One region of the Streptomyces sp. NPDC037421 genome, then DNA from elsewhere that is predicted to be linked to it. Evidence: riboswitches for the same ligand, from Rfam matches in the RefSeq annotation. Region 1 holds a riboswitch; each other region holds the start of a gene.

What was found. A riboswitch is a leader RNA that binds a small molecule or an ion and turns the genes downstream of it on or off. The one in region 1 is predicted to bind cobalamin.
Region 2: another riboswitch for cobalamin. It lies ahead of metE (5-methyltetrahydropteroyltriglutamate--homocysteine S-methyltransferase); the one in region 1 lies ahead of ACZ7IF_RS01480 (ABC transporter substrate-binding protein).
Region 3: another riboswitch for cobalamin. It lies ahead of ACZ7IF_RS23655 (ribonucleoside-diphosphate reductase subunit alpha); the one in region 1 lies ahead of ACZ7IF_RS01480 (ABC transporter substrate-binding protein).

The regions. Positions count from the first base shown of each region.
Region 1 is NZ_JBVJWV010000001.1:344,513-349,943, reverse strand. It holds gene ACZ7IF_RS01495 (DUF4352 domain-containing protein) at 106-564, opposite strand; tRNA gene ACZ7IF_RS01490 (tRNA-Trp) at 696-772, shown strand; gene ACZ7IF_RS01485 (tRNA(His) guanylyltransferase Thg1 family protein) at 953-1,729, shown strand; cobalamin riboswitch at 1,786-1,927, shown strand; gene ACZ7IF_RS01480 (ABC transporter substrate-binding protein) at 1,963-2,952, shown strand; gene ACZ7IF_RS01475 (FecCD family ABC transporter permease) at 2,967-3,968, shown strand; gene ACZ7IF_RS01470 (ABC transporter ATP-binding protein) at 3,965-4,753, shown strand; gene ACZ7IF_RS01465 (LysR family transcriptional regulator) at 4,772-5,431, opposite strand, start outside.
Region 2 is NZ_JBVJWV010000003.1:197,609-203,039, forward strand. It holds gene ACZ7IF_RS06365 (DegT/DnrJ/EryC1/StrS family aminotransferase) at 1-1,149, shown strand, start outside; gene ACZ7IF_RS06370 (MFS transporter) at 1,195-2,394, shown strand; cobalamin riboswitch at 2,481-2,681, shown strand; gene metE (5-methyltetrahydropteroyltriglutamate--homocysteine S-methyltransferase) at 2,859-5,177, shown strand; gene ACZ7IF_RS06380 (CbtA family protein) at 5,254-5,431, opposite strand, start outside.
Region 3 is NZ_JBVJWV010000017.1:71,053-76,483, forward strand. It holds gene ACZ7IF_RS23650 (ribonucleotide-diphosphate reductase subunit beta) at 1-261, opposite strand, end outside; gene ACZ7IF_RS23655 (ribonucleoside-diphosphate reductase subunit alpha) at 261-2,675, opposite strand; adenosylcobalamin-variant (AdoCbl-variant) riboswitch at 2,833-2,909, opposite strand; gene ACZ7IF_RS23660 (GNAT family N-acetyltransferase) at 2,974-3,468, opposite strand; gene ACZ7IF_RS23665 (YbdD/YjiX family protein) at 3,581-3,778, opposite strand; gene ACZ7IF_RS23670 (carbon starvation CstA family protein) at 3,775-5,431, opposite strand, start outside.

The DNA.
Region 1 (5,431 bases):
GATGGAGTGGGAACAAGTTCTACTGGCGAATGCCTGCTAAGTCACTACACGCGTCGCGGTAACTTCCGGCTGGTTCCGTTCCATTGGGCGCTGCGGCCGCAAGGCTCAGGAAAGGCTCCAGTGGCCCACGTCGTCCCCCAGTCCCGCGTCCAGCGCGAACTGCACGGCGGCGAGGCGGGCACCCTCGGGAAGCTTGAACGTGACGAACCCGGAGGCCGAATCCCCGGGGACCAGGGTGACGGTGTCCGGCAGGCTCGGCCCGGCACCGGTCGCGGTGCCCGTCCCCGTGAACCGCTGCCCCTCGGTGTCGAGCAGGTGCGCGGCCGGCGCGGGGGAGTCCTCGTACGGCACCGTCCCGGTGTTAACCAGCCGCAGCTCCACCGCCACCAGCCGGTCCGACCCGGCCCTCCCCGCGGGGTCGACGACCCGGGTCAGGGTGACGTCGAGCCGCTCCCCGGCCCGGTCCCCGTCGAGGGACACCGTCTCCCCGGACCCGTCGGGCCCGGCACCGACGAGCAGCAACACGAGGAGGGGCCCCAGCAGGCGCCCCGGACGGTGGCGCACGACTCCTCCTCGGCTCCGCGTTCCGCCCCCTCCCCGCCCACGATCCTCCGCCCGCCCCCCTCCCGCCACCGGCGGCGCGCAAAATGGATTGGATCTTCCGGCCGCTTCATGGCAGGGTGTGTCCCATCCGAAGGGGTATAGCTCAGCTGGTCAGAGCGCTGGTCTCCAAAACCAGATGTCGTAGGTTCGAATCCTGCTACCCCTGCCATCGTGAGCAGTTGCTTCACCACCGAAGTCCCAGGTCAGACGAGTCTGCCTGGGACTTTGACGTTTGCGGCCGGGCGCACGCCGGCCTTCCCCCGGCCGTGGCTCAGCTCGGTCACCTGCCTGCCCCGCTGTGCGGTGGATATTGCAGGTGACGCTTCCGGGCGCCCCGGTACCCTGTGGCATGAGCGACACGACCGCACTTGGCGACCGCATGAAGCGGTACGAGGCCGCGCACCGGGCTGTCCTGCCCCGGCGCACCTATACGATCCTGCGCCTCGACGGCCGGGCCTTTCACACCTACCTGCGTGACGCGGACAAGCCGTTCGACATGGACTTCGTGAAGGACATGGCCGCCGTCACCGAGGCGCTCTGCGCCGAGGTCAGCGGCACGGCCTTCGCCTACCACCAGTCCGACGAGATCAGCCTGCTGCTCACCGACTTCGCCAGTCAGGGCTCCGAGCCCTGGTTCGGCGGTGTCGTCGCCAAGCAGCTGTCGGTGTCGGCGTCGCTGGCCACGGCGGTCCTCAACGAGCGCCGGCCCGGCCGGCGGGCCCTCTTCGACGCGCGGGTCTTCACCATGTCCGACCCCGTCGAGGTCGCGAACTACTTCGTGTGGCGGCAGCGGGACGCGGTCCGGAACTCGATCTCCATGGCGGCCCAGGCCCACTTCTCCCACAAGCGGCTCCAGCGCATGTCGACCGGTGCCATGCAGGAACTGCTGTGGTCGGAGGCAAAAGTGAACTGGAACGACTACCCGGCCGCCTGCAAGCGGGGCCAGGTGGCCGTGAGGGCCAGCGGAGAGAGGGACGTCGAGTACACCGACAAGCGGTCCGGCGAGACCGTGCGGACCACTGCTCTCCGGTCCTGGTGGGAGGTCGGGGGCGCGGACCACTTCTCGGCGGAGCCGGGCGGATGGCTCGCGCAGTGGATCCCGGCGATGCCGGCGCTGACGGCCTGACCGCACCCGCTCTCCCGGCGCGGTCGGTCCGGACCGCCCGGCGGGCGCAAAGACCGGATCTGGCAGACTTGGCACGGTTGTCCCGGCGGTGCAGGACAGGAAACCGGTGTGAATCCGGTGCGGTCCCGCCACTGTGACCGGCCGCCGCGTGCGCGTGGGGGCCGGGAGTCAGACACTGACGCACCGCCTCTTCACTTCGACCGGGGACGAGGATCCCCCGGAGAGGCCTCACCATGTCGCGTGTCCGCGCCGCCGTGCGCTCCTTCCTGCCGTTCGCCCTCGTCGTGCCGCTCGCCGCCTGCGGCGGGCCGCCCGGGCCGGAGCGGCCCGCAGCCGGTGCGCAGGCCGCGCCCGGGTTCCCGTACACCGTCACCAACTGCGGTGTCAGCAGCACCTATCAGGCGCCGCCCGAGCGCGCCGTCACCATGAACCAGCACGCCACCGAGATCATGCTGGCCCTCGGGCTCCAGGACCGGATGGCCGGCACCGCCTACCTCGACGACTCCGTGCTGCCCGCCTACCGGCCCGCCTACGACAGGATCAAGGTGCTGGCGAAGGAGTACCCCTCGAAGGAGGTGCTCCTCGGCGCCAACCCCGATTTCGTGTACGGCGGTTATGCCAGCGCCTTCGACAAGGGGCAGGGCCGGGACCGCGAAGGGCTCGCCAAGGCCGGCATCGGCTCCCGGCTGAGCGTGGAGTACTGCACCCAGGGCCCGGTCGGGCTCGAACAGCTGAAGACCGAGATCACCGAGGTCGCCCGGACCTTCGGCGTGCCCGAGCGCGGCGAGGCCCTCGTCCGGGAGGAGCAGCGGCGCGTCGACGCCGTCACCGCGCGGGTGAAGGACCGGGCCCGTCCGTCCGTCTTCGTCTACGACTCCGGCGAGGCCTCCGCCTTCACCTCGGGCGGGAACGGCATCGGCAACGAGATCGTCTCCCTCGCCGGGGGCGCGAACGTGTTCGCCGACCTCAAGGACACCTTCGGTGACGTGCCGTGGGAGAAGGTCATCGAGCGCGGACCCGAGGTCGTCCTCGTCTACGACTACGGCGGCACCACCGTGGAGGCCAAGAAGCAGCGCCTGTTGAACGACCCGGCGCTGGCGGAGGTTCCCGCCGTCAAGAACCGGCGGTTCGTGGTACTGCCGCTCTCCTCCGCCGTGCTCGGCGTGCGCGTCGCCGACGCCGTCGAGTCCCTGGGCCGCCAGCTGCACCCCGACGCCCCGTGAGGCGCGGGCCGGCTGTGGTGCTCCTCGCCGCCGCGCTCGCCGTTTCGGCGGTGGCGGGGCTGGCCCTGGGGCCCGTACGGATCCCACCCGGTCAGGTCGTCGACATCGTCCTCGGCGGCCCCGGGGCGCGCGGGGCCTTCGCCTCCATCGTGTGGGACGTGAGGATGCCGCGCGTACTGCTCGGGGCCGTCGTCGGGGCCGGGCTGGCCGTGGCCGGCGCCGTGCTCCAGGCCCTCGTGCGCAACCCGCTCGCCGACCCCTTCCTGCTCGGGGCCTCCTCCGGGGCCTCGGCGGGGGCGGTGCTGGTCATCGTGTTCGGCGCGGGCGCCGCCGGACTCGCCGGCGGGCTCGGGCTGCCGGCCGCCGCCTTCGCCGGGTCCACGGCCGCGCTCGTCGCCGTCTACGCCATGGCCCGGCGCGGCGGCACCATGACCACCGGCCGGCTGATCCTGGCCGGGGTCGCCGTGCAGTACATCCTGTCCGCGCTGACCAGCCTGGTCCTCGTCCTGTCCGCGCATCCCGACCAGATCCGCACCGCGCTGTTCTGGACCCTGGGCGGTCTCGGCGGGGCCCGCTGGGACGAACTCGCCCTGCCGGCCGCCGTGCTGCTCGCCGGCACCGGCCTGCTCACCGCCCTGGCCCGGCCGCTGGACCTGCTGCTCGCGGGGGAGGAGGGCGCACGCACCCTCGGCCTGGACACCGGCCGCTTCCGGGCCGCCGTCTTCGTGCTCACCTCCCTCGTCGTCGGGGTGCTCGTCGCCTACAGCGGGGCCATCGGCTTCGTCGGGCTGATGGTCCCGCACGCCGCCCGCATGGCCGTCGGCGCCGGCCACCGCGCGCTGCTGCCGGTGGCCGCGCTCGCCGGGGCCGTCTTCCTGGTCCTGGCCGACCTGGTCGCCCGTACGGCGGCGGCCCCCGAGGAGGTCCCGGTCGGGGTGGTCACCGCGCTGGTGGGCGGGCCGTTCTTCCTGTGGATGCTGCGCAGGACGAGCCGGACCGAGGGGGTGGCGGGATGACGCGCGGACCGGCGGAACTCGCCGTCGAGGCCCTGCGTTACGAGGTGGACGGGCACACCCTGCTGCACGGGGTCGACCTCACGGCCCGCCCCGGCGAGACGGTCGGCGTGGTCGGGCCCAACGGCAGCGGCAAGACCACCCTGCTGCGCTGCGTCTACGGCACCCTGCGGCCCACCGCCGGCCGGGTGCTGCTCGACGGGGCCGACGCCGCGGCGCTGGGCGTCAAGGAGCGCGCCCGGCGGGTGGCGGTGGTCCCGCAGGACGCCACGGGCACCTTCGGGCTGACCGTCCGCGAGGTCGTCGCCATGGGCCGCAGCCCGCACAAGCGCTTCTGGGAGCAGGACGGCCCGGAGGACCGGCGGCAGGTGGCCGGGGCGCTGGAGAGGACCGGCGCGGCCGGCTACGCGGAGCGGCGCTTCGAGGAGCTCTCCGGCGGCGAGCGCCAGCGTGCCCTCGTCGCCCGCGCCCTGGTCCAGGAGCCGGGCCTGCTGGCCCTGGACGAGCCGACGAACCACCTCGACATCCGCTACCAGCTGGAGGTGCTCGGCCTGGTCCGCGGCCTGCCCGCGACCGCCCTCCTGGTGCTGCACGACCTCAACCTCGCGGCCTCCTTCTGCGACCGGCTGTACGTCCTGTCGGCGGGCCGGGTCGTCGCCGCGGGACCGCCGGGCGAGGTGCTGGACGAGGAACTGCTGGCGGAGGTCTACGGAGTCCGCACCCGCGTCGGCACCCATCCGACCACGGGCGCCCCCAGCATCGTCTACCTGCCGGATCCGGCAGGTTAGCGGCCGGCGGCAGCTCCCTCACAGGGACATCGTGCCGAGTTCGCGGGCGATGCGTACGAAGGACCGGACCATCGGGTTGTCGTTGTCCGACCGCCAGACCAGACCCCAGCGCAGCTTCGGGGCGTCGTGGAGGTGCAGGTAGGTGATGTCGGGGCGGACGTGGAAGCGCGTGACCTGGGCCGCGAAGGAGTGGACGGCTTCACCCGACGAGATGATCATGAACAGCGAGTCCAGATCAGCGGCGATGCAGAAGTTCCGCTCGATCGTCCGGCCACTGGGCGTGTGGAAGGGCATGAACGCGTCCTCCCAGTAGGCGGGCGCCCGCGACTCCCCGCCGATCACGCCGTGGTCGGCGAACACCTCCAGGGACACCGAAGGCCGGACCGCGAGGCGGTGGTCGGACGCCACGGCCGCGACCCGGGGCTCCTCGAACAACACCGGGCCCACGGTGAGATCCGGTTCCTCGACGGGGAGCCAGGTGAGCAGCAGGTCCGCTTCGCCCCTGCGCAGCGGCCCGAACGGATCGATGAAGCCGTTGTAGCGCAGTCGTATCCCGCACGTCGGATTCAGGGAGCGGAACGCATCCCAGTAGGGCCGCAGTTCGTGTGCGTTGGAGACCAGCAGGTTGATCCGCAGGACGTCCGTCTTGCCCTGGGCGGTGAGCCGGGCCCGGTCCAC
Region 2 (5,431 bases), on a different contig from region 1:
TGGGCCGAGTTCACCGGCATGCCCCACGTCCTCGCCGCCAACTCCGGCACCGCGGCCCTGCACATGGCGATCGCGGCCGCGGGCGTCGAGCCGGGCGACGAGGTGCTCGTGCCGGCCGACACCTTCCTCGCCTCGGCCTCCTGCGTGCTCCAGGCCAACGCGATCCCGGTGTTCGTGGACACCGACCTCACGACGTTCAACATCGACCCGGCCCGGATCGAGGAACGGATCACCGACCGTACCCGCGCCGTGGTCGCCGTGGACCTCAACGGCCTGCCCGCCGACTACGACGCCCTGCGGGCGATCGCGGACCGGCGCGGCCTCGTCCTCATCGAGGACGCCTCCCAGGCACACGGCGCCGCCTACCGGGGCCGCCCCGTCGGGTCCCTCGGCACCCTGAGCGGCGCCAGCCTCAACGGCTCCAAGACCCTCTCCGCCCTCGGCGAGGGCGGCCTGTTCGCGACCCGCGACGAGGAACAGCACAAGCTGGCCCGGCGGGTGCTGATGTTCGGCGAGGAACTCCCGGGCCAGAGCCGCGACTACAACGCCCGCATCATGGGCTGGAACTACCGCATCGACGTCCTCGCCGCCGCGTTCGCCCGGTCCCAGCTCACCCGCCTGTCGCAGATGTCCCTCGTCCGGCAGGCCAACGGGGCGGCCCTCACGCGGGCCCTGGCCGGCGTACCCGGCATCCGCACGCCGGCCGTGCCCGAGGACCGCACGCACGTGTACTTCTTCTACCCACTGCTCGTCATGCCCGAGGAACTCGGTCTCGACGACCTCCCCGTCGCCGCCTTCCGCGACGCGCTCGCCCGGGCGGTGAACGCCGAAGGCCTGCCCATCATGCGCTGGCAGCCGCAGCCGGTACCCGGACAGACCCTGTTCCAGGAGCTGCGCGGCTACGGCCGCGGATGCCCCTGGAGCTGCGGGCACGCACGCCCCGGCCACCACTACGACCCGGCGCAGTACCCCGTGAGCGAGGAGGTCTGCCTGCGCCGCCTGGTGCTCGGACAGAGCTTCAGCTCCTTCGGCCCGCCCAACGACGTGAGGACGATGCACCGCTACGCCGAAGTCCTGTACAAGGTCCTTGTCGAGGAACGGGACGCGTTGATCGACCTGACCCGGCGGACGGCCGGCTCGGCGCACTGACAGGCCGGGTACGGCCCGGCACGAACGACAAGGGGACGGACGTAGATGCGCAACGAGCCCGAGACCGTGGGCGGACGCGCGGCGCCGCCCGGCCGTGACCGGAGCCGGAGCCCGCGCACGATGCGGCTGGCCGTCTGCGCGGTCTTCTTCGTCACCGGGGCGGCCTTCGCCACCTGGGCGGCCCGGGTACCCGGCGTCCAGAGCCGGCTGGACCTGTCCGCGGGGGAACTGGCCGTGGCCCTCGTCGGCCTGAGCGGCGGCGCCTTCGCCGGGCTCCCGCTGGTCGGCGGTCTGGTGGCCAGGTACGGCAGCCGTACGGTCCTGTGCACCGGCATGGCCGCCTACCTGGGCGCCCTCGCGAGCCTGCCCCTGGTCCCGGACCTCGCGGTGCTGACGGCGGCCCTGGCGGTGTTCGCGTGCGGCAACACGGCCGTCGACGTCGCGATGAACACCCAGGGCGTCCTGGTCGAACGCGCCTACGGCCGCCCCGTACTCGGCGGCTTCCACGCGATGTTCAGCCTCGGCGGCATCGCCGGCGCCACGGCGGGCGGCCTCGCGGCCTCCGCCGGGGTCGGCATCCGGGCCCACTTCACGGTGACCGCCCTCGTGCTGCTGGTGGTGGCGGGGACGGCGGCCACGGCCCTCGCCCCCGAACCACCGCGGGCCGGGGGCCCGTCCAGGACCGGCCCCCTGCTGGCCCTGCCCGGACCGGGCCTGTGGATCCCGGGGCTCGTGGCGTTCTGCGCCCTGATGGGGGAGGGGGTCGTCAACGACTGGGGAGCCGTCTACCTGAAGGAGGAGACCGGGGCCTCGGCGGGCGCGGCGGGCCTGGGGTACGCCGTCTTCTCCGCGGGCATGGTCATCGGCCGCCTCACCGCCGACCGGCTGCGCGCCCGCCTCGGAACGGCCCGCTTCACGTTCCTGTGCGCCGTGGTGGCGGGTGCCGGCGCCCTGATCCCGATCCTCGACGCGACGACCACGGCGGGCTTCATCGGCTACACGCTGCTCGGCCTGGGCATGGCCGCGGTCATCCCCCTCGTCTTCGCCCACGCGGCCGCCGTGCGCCCCGGGCACACCGGCTCCTCCATCGCCGCCGTCTCCGCCGTGGGCTACGTCGGCTTCCTCGCGGGCCCCCCGGTCATCGGCGCCCTGGCGGAGGCGACGACCCTGCGGTGGGCGATGCTGGTGCTGCCGGCTCTGATGGCCGCGATGGCGGCCCTGGCCCCCCGCCTGCGCCGCCCCTGACGCCGCGTCGGTCCCGTCTCGGATTTCCGTCCGGATAGTGGGACGCGGTCGCCGCTGGGCGAATGTCCGGCCTAGGGTGGCCGGTGCAGCTGGTTCGCCCCGTCCGCCAGACGGGATGCGTCGTAAGAGGGAACCCGGTGGGAATCCGGGACTGCCCCGCAGCGGTGAGCGGGAACGACCGCCGTCATACGCACTGGGACCGCACAGCGGTCCTGGGAAGCGACGGCCAGTAGGTGCCCGCCGGGAGACCGGCAGGCGTGCCCGCGAGTCCGAAGACCTGCCCGTTGCCCGTACGCGGACCACTCCGCGGACGGACATCCCGGTGACCTCGTGGGCGGGTCGGCGTACACAGCGAGCGGCACCTGCGGCGTTCCCGCAGCGTGGTCCGCGCGTTCTGTCGTTCCCTTCGCGTCCGCGTCCCGTCGCCGGGACGTTCCTGGACACGTCTCGCGAAGGAGAGTTCCGTGACAGCGAAGCCCGCAGCCGCGGCAGCACGCGCCACCGTGTACGGCTACCCCCGCCAGGGTCACGACCGTGAACTGAAGAAGGCCGTCGAGGGCTACTGGAAGGGCCGCGTCAGCGCCGATGCCCTCCGGGAGACCGCGGCGGGCCTGCGCCGGTCGAACTGGCGGCAGCTGGCCGAGGCCGGTGTCCACGAGGTGCCGACCGGCGACTTCTCGTACTACGACCACGTGCTCGACACCAGCGTCATGGTCGGCGCCGTCCCCGCGCGGCACCGCGCGGCGGTCGGCACGGACGCGCTCGACGGCTACTTCGCGATGGCCCGCGGCACCGAGGACGTCGCCCCGCTGGAAATGACCAAGTGGTTCGACACCAACTACCACTACCTGGTGCCCGAGCTCGGCCCCGACACCGTCTTCACCGCGGACTCCGCCAAGCAGGTCGCCGAGCTGAAGGAGGCACTGGCCCTCGGGCACACCGCCCGTCCGGTCCTGGTCGGCCCGGTCACGTACCTGCTGCTGGCCAAGCCCGCCCCGGGCGTCCCCGCCGGCTTCGAGCCGCTGACCCTGCTCGACCGGCTGCTCCCCGTCTACGCACAGGTCCTCGCCGAGCTGCGCTCCGCCGGAGCCGAGTGGGTGCAGCTCGACGAGCCGGCCCTCGTGCAGGACCGCACCCCGGCGGAGCTGAACGCCGCCGCCCGCGCCTACCGCGACCTCGGCGGCGCCCCGGCACGCCCGCGGCTGCTGGTCGCCTCCTACTTCGGCCGGCTGGGCGAAGCGCTGCCCGTCCTGGCCAAGGCGCCGGTGGACGGCCTGGCACTCGACTTCACCGGAGCGGGCGCGGGCAACCTGGAGGACCTCGCGGCGATCGGCGGGCTGCCCGGCAAGCGCCTGGTGGCGGGCGTCGTCGACGGCCGCAACGTCTGGATCAACGACTTCGAGAAGTCCCTGGCCACCCTGGGCACCCTCCTCGGCCTCGCCGAGCGGGTGGACGTCTGCGCGTCCTGCTCCCTGCTGCACGTTCCGCTGGACGCCTCCGCCGAGCGGGACATCGATCCGCAGGTCCGCCGCTGGCTCGCGTTCGCCCGGCAGAAGACGCGGGAGATCTCCGTCCTGGCCCGAGGACTGTCCCAGGGCACGGAGGTCATCGCGGCCGAACTCGCCGCGAACCGGGCCGACCTGGCCTCGCGCGCCGGATCCGCCCTCACCCACGACCCGGCCGTCCGGGCCCGCACCGCGGCCGTCACCGACGCGGACGGACGGCGCTCGCAGCCGTACGCGGTACGGGCCGCCGCCCAGCGGGCGCACCTGGGCCTGCCGCTGCTGCCGACGACCACGATCGGCTCGTTCCCGCAGACCGGTGAACTGCGGGCGGCCCGCGCGGACCTGCGGGCCGGCCGGATCGACGCGGCCGGCTACGAGGCGCGCATCGAGGCGGAGATCGGCGAGGTCATCTCCTTCCAGGAGAAGGCCGGCCTCGACGTCCTGGTCCACGGCGAGCCCGAGCGCAACGACATGGTCCAGTACTTCGCCGAACAGCTCACCGGCTACCTCGCCACCCGGCACGGCTGGGTCCAGTCCTACGGCACCCGCTACGTGCGGCCGCCGGTGCTGGCCGGGGACGTCTCCCGCCCCGAGCCGATCACCGTCCGCTGGACCTCGTACGCCCAGTCCCTGACGGCGAAGCCGGTGAAGGGCATGCTCACCGGCCCGGTCACCATGCTCGCCTGGTCCTTCGTCCGCGACGACCAGCCCCTCGCAGAGACCGCCCGCCAGATGGCGCTCGCCCTGCGCGACGAGGTCGGCGACCTGGAGGCCGCAGGGACACCGGTGATCCAGGTCGACGAGCCCGCCCTGCGCGAGACGCTCCCGCTGCGGGCCGCCGACCACGCCGAGTACCTGGACTGGGCCACCCGGGCGTTCCGCCTCACCACCGGCGGGGTCCGGCCGGACACCCAGATCCACACGCACATGTGCTACGCGGAGTTCGGCGACGTCGTCCAGGCCATCGACGACCTCGACGCCGACGTCATCAGCCTGGAAGCCGCCCGCTCCCACATGCAGGTCGCCCGCGAACTCGCCGCCCACGGCTACCCCCGCGAGGCCGGCCCCGGCGTCTGGGACATCCACTCCCCGCGCGTCCCCAGCACCGGGGAAGCGGCCGCCCTGCTGCGCACCGGCCTGGACGCCATCCCGGCCGAGCGGCTGTGGGTCAATCCCGACTGCGGCCTGAAGACCCGCGGTTGGCCGGAGACCCGCGCGTCCCTGGAGAACCTCGTGGCCGCCGCCCGCGAGGTCCGCGCGGGCCTCACCACCGGCTGACCGGGCAACGGCCAGAGCCCCTGCCGCCCCGGGCGTCCGGGGCGGCAGGGGCTCTGCGGGTGTGCGCGGCGTGCGGTCAGACGAGGGCCGACGCCGGCCGGGGGGCCGTCGCTTCCGCACCGGCGGCATCGGTGCGGTGGGCCAGCAGCCGCTGGGCGAGGACTCCGAAGACGACGGCGAACACGGTCCACAGGACGAGCTGGACGGCGATGGACGCGACCCGGAACTCCCACAGCAGGGCGGCGGGGAACTCG
Region 3 (5,431 bases), on a different contig from region 1:
CTTGTACAGCGTCAGCACCAGGTTGTTCGAGACGATCGAGTCGCCCGTCGCGAAGAACGCGACCAGACGGCCGATCATGTGCTGCTCGGCCGGCGTCAGCTTCGCGAGGTCGGCGACGTCGGAGTGGAGGTCGACCTCCTCCACCGTCCAGGTGTTCTTGATCGCGTCCCGGTAGCGCTCGTAGAAGTCCGGGTAGCGCATCGGGCGGAGCGTGAGCTCGAAGCCCGGGTCCAGGAGGTTCTTCTTGTCGGTGGAGCTCATTACTGGCAGGCCTCGCAGGACTCGGGGTTCTCAAGGGAGCAGGCCAGAGCCTCGGCGTCGAGGGCCTGGGGCAGCTGGGCGGGGGCGGCGGCGGCCGGGACGGCGGCGGCGCCGGACGCGGCGCGGGCGATCTTCGTCGCCGGGCGCGAACGCAGGTAGTACGTGGTCTTCAGACCCTGCTTCCAGGCGTACGCGTACATCGAGCTGAGCTTGCCGATGGTGGGCGTCTCCAGGAACAGGTTCAGCGACTGGCTCTGGTCCAGGTACGGCGTACGGGCCGCCGCCATGTCGATCAGGCCGCGCTGCGGGATCTCCCACGCCGTGCGGTACAGCTCGCGGACCTCCGCCGGGATCCAGCCGAAGCCCTGGACGGAGCCGGAGGAGTCGCGCAGCGCCTCGCGGGTCTGCGCGTCCCACACGCCGAGCTGCTTGAGGTCCTCCACCAGGTAGGCGTTGACCTGGAGGAACTCACCGCTGAGCGTCTCGCGCTTGAAGAGGTTGGAGACCTGCGGCTCGATGCACTCGTACACGCCCGCGATCGAGGCGATCGTCGCCGTCGGGGCGATGGCGAGGAGCAGGGAGTTGCGCATCCCGGACTTCGCGATGCGGGCGCGCAGGGCGTCCCAGCGCTCGGGCCAGTGGCGCTCGGTCTCGTAGTGGTCGGGGTGCAGGACGCCCTGGGCGGTGCGGGTCTCGGCCCAGGCCGGGAGCGGGCCGGAGCGCTCGGCGAGGTCGCAGGAGGCCTCGTACGCGGCCAGCATGATCCGCTCGGAGATCTTCGTGGACAGGGCCTTCGCCTCGGCCGAGTCGAAGGGCAGGCGCAGCTTGAAGAAGACGTCCTGGAGGCCCATCGCGCCCAGGCCCACCGGACGCCACTTGGCGTTGGAGCGGCCGGCCTGCTCGGTCGGGTAGAAGTTGATGTCCACGACGCGGTCGAGGAAGGTCACGGCCGTGCGGACGGTCTCGTCCAGGCGCGCCCAGTCCATCTCGCCGTCGGCGACGAACGCGCCGAGGTTGACCGAGCCGAGGTTGCAGACGGCCGTCTCGTCGTCGTTGGTGACCTCGATGATCTCGGTGCAGAGGTTGGAGGAGTGGACGACGGTGCCGGGCAGCGCGGTCTGGTTCGCGGTCCGGTTGGAGGCGTCCTTGAAGGTCATCCAGCCCTGGCCGGTCTGCGCGAGGGTGCGCATCATGCGGCCGTAGAGGTCGCGGGCGGGCATGGTCTTCTTGGACAGGCCGGCCGCCTCGGCCTTGACGTAGGCGGCGTCGAAGTCGTCGCCGTAGAGGTCCACCAGCTCGGGGACGTCGGCCGGGGAGAACAGCGACCAGTCGGCGTCGGCGTTCACGCGGCGCATGAACTCGTCCGGGATCCAGTGGGCGAGGTTGAGGTTGTGCGTACGGCGCTGGTCCTCGCCGGTGTTGTCGCGGAGCTCCAGGAACTCCTCGATGTCCGCGTGCCAGGTCTCCAGGTAGACGGCGGCGGCGCCCTTGCGGCGGCCGCCCTGGTTCACGGCGGCGACGGAGGCGTCGAGGGTCTTCAGGAACGGCACGATGCCGTTGGAGTGGCCGTTGGTGCCGCGGATCAGCGAACCGCGGGCGCGGATGCGGGAGTACGAGAGGCCGATGCCGCCGGCGTGCTTGGACAGGCGCGCCACCTGGTGGTAGCGGTCGTAGATCGAGTCCAGCTCGTCCAGCGGGGAGTCCAGCAGGTAGCAGGAGGACATCTGCGGGTGGCGGGTGCCGGAGTTGAAGAGCGTGGGGGAGGACGGCAGGTAGTCCAGGCGGCTCATCAGCCGGTAGAGGGAGGCGACTTCCTCGACGGCCTGGACGCCGCTCTTCGAATCAGGCGCGGTGTCCTCGGCGAGGCCGCAGGCCACGCGCAGCATGAAGTACTGCGGGGTCTCGATCACCTGGCGGGTGATCGGGTGGCGCAGCAGGTAGCGGCTGTGCAGGGTGCGCAGGCCGAAGAAGCCGAAGCGGTCGTCCGCGCCCTCGGCGAGCGCGTGCTCGACCAGGGCGTCCAGGCGGGCGGCGTGGGCGGCGACGAACTCGGCGGTGCGGTCGGCGATCAGGCCCTCGCGGTGGCCGACGGCGATGGACTCGGCGAAGGAGCCCGAGCCCTGGCCGGCGGCCTCGTCGGCCACGGCCAGCGTCAGCAGGCGGGCGGCGAGGCGGGAGTAGGCGGGGTCCTCGGAGATCAGGCCCGCCGCGGCCTCGGTGGCCAGCCCGCGCAGCTCGGCCTCGTCGGCGGAGGCGCTGCGGCCGCGCAGGGCGGCGGCGGCGACCCGGCCGGGGTCGGTGTCGGGGAGGTCGGCGGTCAGCTCGGTGAGAGTACGCAGCAGCGCGGCCCCCGGGCCTTCGGTGGTGTCGCCAGAAACGGACTCGGCGCGCGGTGCGGAAGGCGCGATGGTCACGGCGGGAGCTCTCCCTCGCTCGGCCCGGTCATCGGCGGATCGGGGCGCGGGGAGGCACATGCGGGCACGACGGGATCGCGTACACACCGCATGGCGTCCACCGGCCCAACCGCGAGGCCCGGACGTGTCGACACCCGGTTCGGTCGATCCGGGCGCACTGTCGGCAGGTCCTCGGACTTTTCATACCGTTGCGGGACAGTTCCGGATTCGCACCGGATTCCCCTGCGGCGACAGCGAGGATGAGCATACATGTGGGGGGCCGCCCGTGCGCGACCCACCACATGTTGTGTCGGCGCGGCTACAGCTCCAGACGGTAGGTCAGCAGTTTCAGCGCCGGGATCGGCGACCAGTCGAGCTCCGGAGTGCGTACGAAGCCCAGCCGTTCGTAGATCCGCTGGGCACCCCGCATGGCCGGCTGGGTGGACAGCACCAGGGCCGTGACCCCCAGGGCGCGGGCCCGTTCGGCGCAGGCCCGTACGAGGGCCTCACCGACGCCCTTGCCGCGTGCCTCGGGGGCCACCGCGAGCATCCGGAACTCGGCCTCGTGCCGCCCGGCCACGTCCGCGAGCCGGCTCCCGGGTGCGGCGAACGTCACGCCGCCGAGCACCCGGCCGTCCTCCACGGCGACGAGCACCTCCCCGTCGCCGGCCCGCCCGGCGACGTCGCGCAGGACGTTCAGGTAGGTGTCGTCCTCGTTCAGGTCCAGCAGCCCGTCCCCGCTGTAGGCCACCCCGGTGATCTCCCCGAGCCGCCCGTACTCGTCGGCCCGCGCCGTTCTGATCTCGAAGTCCATGCCGCCGAGTGTGCCGGACGGGTGCCGGGGACCGGCGCCGTCTTCGAGCCTCGTGACCGACGACGCACGACGGGGCCCCGCCGGACACGTCCGGCGGGGCCCCGTCATGTGCTCAGCAGCAGCGGAAGCCCTCGCGGGGGTCCGCCTCGCGGGCGTCGGTGCGGGCCCGCTCGAAGGCGCGCCGGGTCAGGACCTCGGCGTCCGGGTCGTGCGAGCGGGCGTGCGCGACGTAGCGGTCGTACGCGGCCTCGCCGGAGAACTCCCGTACGTAGAACCGGGCCTTCGCCAGCGCCCCGCGCACCCCGCTCACGCGACCGGCTCCTTGGCCCTGCCGCCGCTGCCGTCGAGGCCGGCGGCCGCGAGCTCGGCCCTCTCCTCGGCGGTGGCGATGAGCCCGGCCGGGGCGATGATCTTCGACTCGGTCCAGGGCACCTCGGAGAGGCGGACCGACTCGGGGCGGGAGACGGCCTTGAAGCAGACCCGGGCCGCGTCCACCAGCACGATGACGATCAGGACCGCGAAGAGCGCCGACAGGACCCCGTCGACCGTGGCGTTGGTGACCACGGTGTGCATGTCGTCCATGTTCTTGGCGGGCGGCAGCACCTTCCCGGCGTCGATGCCGGTCTGGTACTTGTCGCGCTGAGCGAAGAAGCCGACCTTCACGTCGTCGGAGAAGATCTTCTGGTAGCTCGCCGTGAGGGTGACGGCCACGTCCCAGGCCAGCGGAACGCCCGTGACCCAGGCCCACTTGAGCCGCCCGGACTTGACCAGCAGCGTGGTGCAGACGGCCAGTGCGACCGCCGCGAGCAGCTGGTTCGCGATGCCGAACAGCGGGAAGAGCTGGTTGATGCCGCCCAGCGGGTCCTTGACGCCGACCCACAGGAAGTAGCCCCAGCCGCCGACGACGACGGCGCTCGCGAGCCACACGCCCGGCTTCCAGCTGACGTCCTTGAAGGACTTGTGCACGTTGCCGAGGGTGTCCTGGAGCATGAACCGGCCGACGCGGGTGCCGGCGTCGACGGTGGTCAGGATGAACAGGGCCTCGAACATGATGGCGAAGTGGTACCAGAAGGCCTTCATCCCGGCTCCGCCGATGACCGACGAGAAGATCTCCGACATTCCGAGTGCGAAGGTCGGCGCACCGCCCGTACGGGACAGCAGGCTGGCCTCCTCGACGTCCTTCGCGGCCTGCGCGAGGGCTTCCGGGCTGATGGCGAAGCCGAAGTCGGTGACCGCCTTCGAGGCTGTCTGGACGGTGGCGCCGATGACGCCGCCGGGGGAGTTCACCGCGAAGAAGAGGCCGGGCTCGATGATGCTCGCCGCTATCACCGCCATGACGGCGACGAAGGACTCGGTGAGCATGGCGCCGTAGCCGATGACCCGGACCTGGGTCTCCTTCTGGATCATCTTCGGGGTGGTGCCGGAGGCGACCAGCGAGTGGAATCCGGACAGGGCGCCGCAGGCGATGGTGATGAAGACGAAGGGGAACATCGACCCGGCGAAGACGGGGCCGTCGCCGCGCGCGGCGAAGTCGGTGACCGAGGGCATCTTCAGCGTCGGCATCGCGATGACGACGCCGGCCGCCATCAGGGCGATGGTTCCGACCTTCATGAAGGTGGACAGGTAGTCGCGGGGCGCGAGCAGCAGCCACACCGGCAGCACCGAGGCGATGAAGCCGTACACGACCATCCAGATGACCAGCGTCTCCTTCTCCAGGGTGAAGGTGCTCGCCCAGGAGGAGTCGGCGACCCAGCCGCCGGCGACGATGGCGAGCAGCAGCAGTGCGACGCCTATGACGGAGACCTCGGTGACCCGGCCCGGCCGCAGGACGCGCAGGTAGACGCCCATGAAGAGGGCGATCGGGATGGTCATGCCGATGGAGAAGACACCCCAGGGGGAGTGCGCAAGCGCGTTGACGATGACCAGTGCGAGCACCGCCAGCAGGATGACCATGATGACGAAC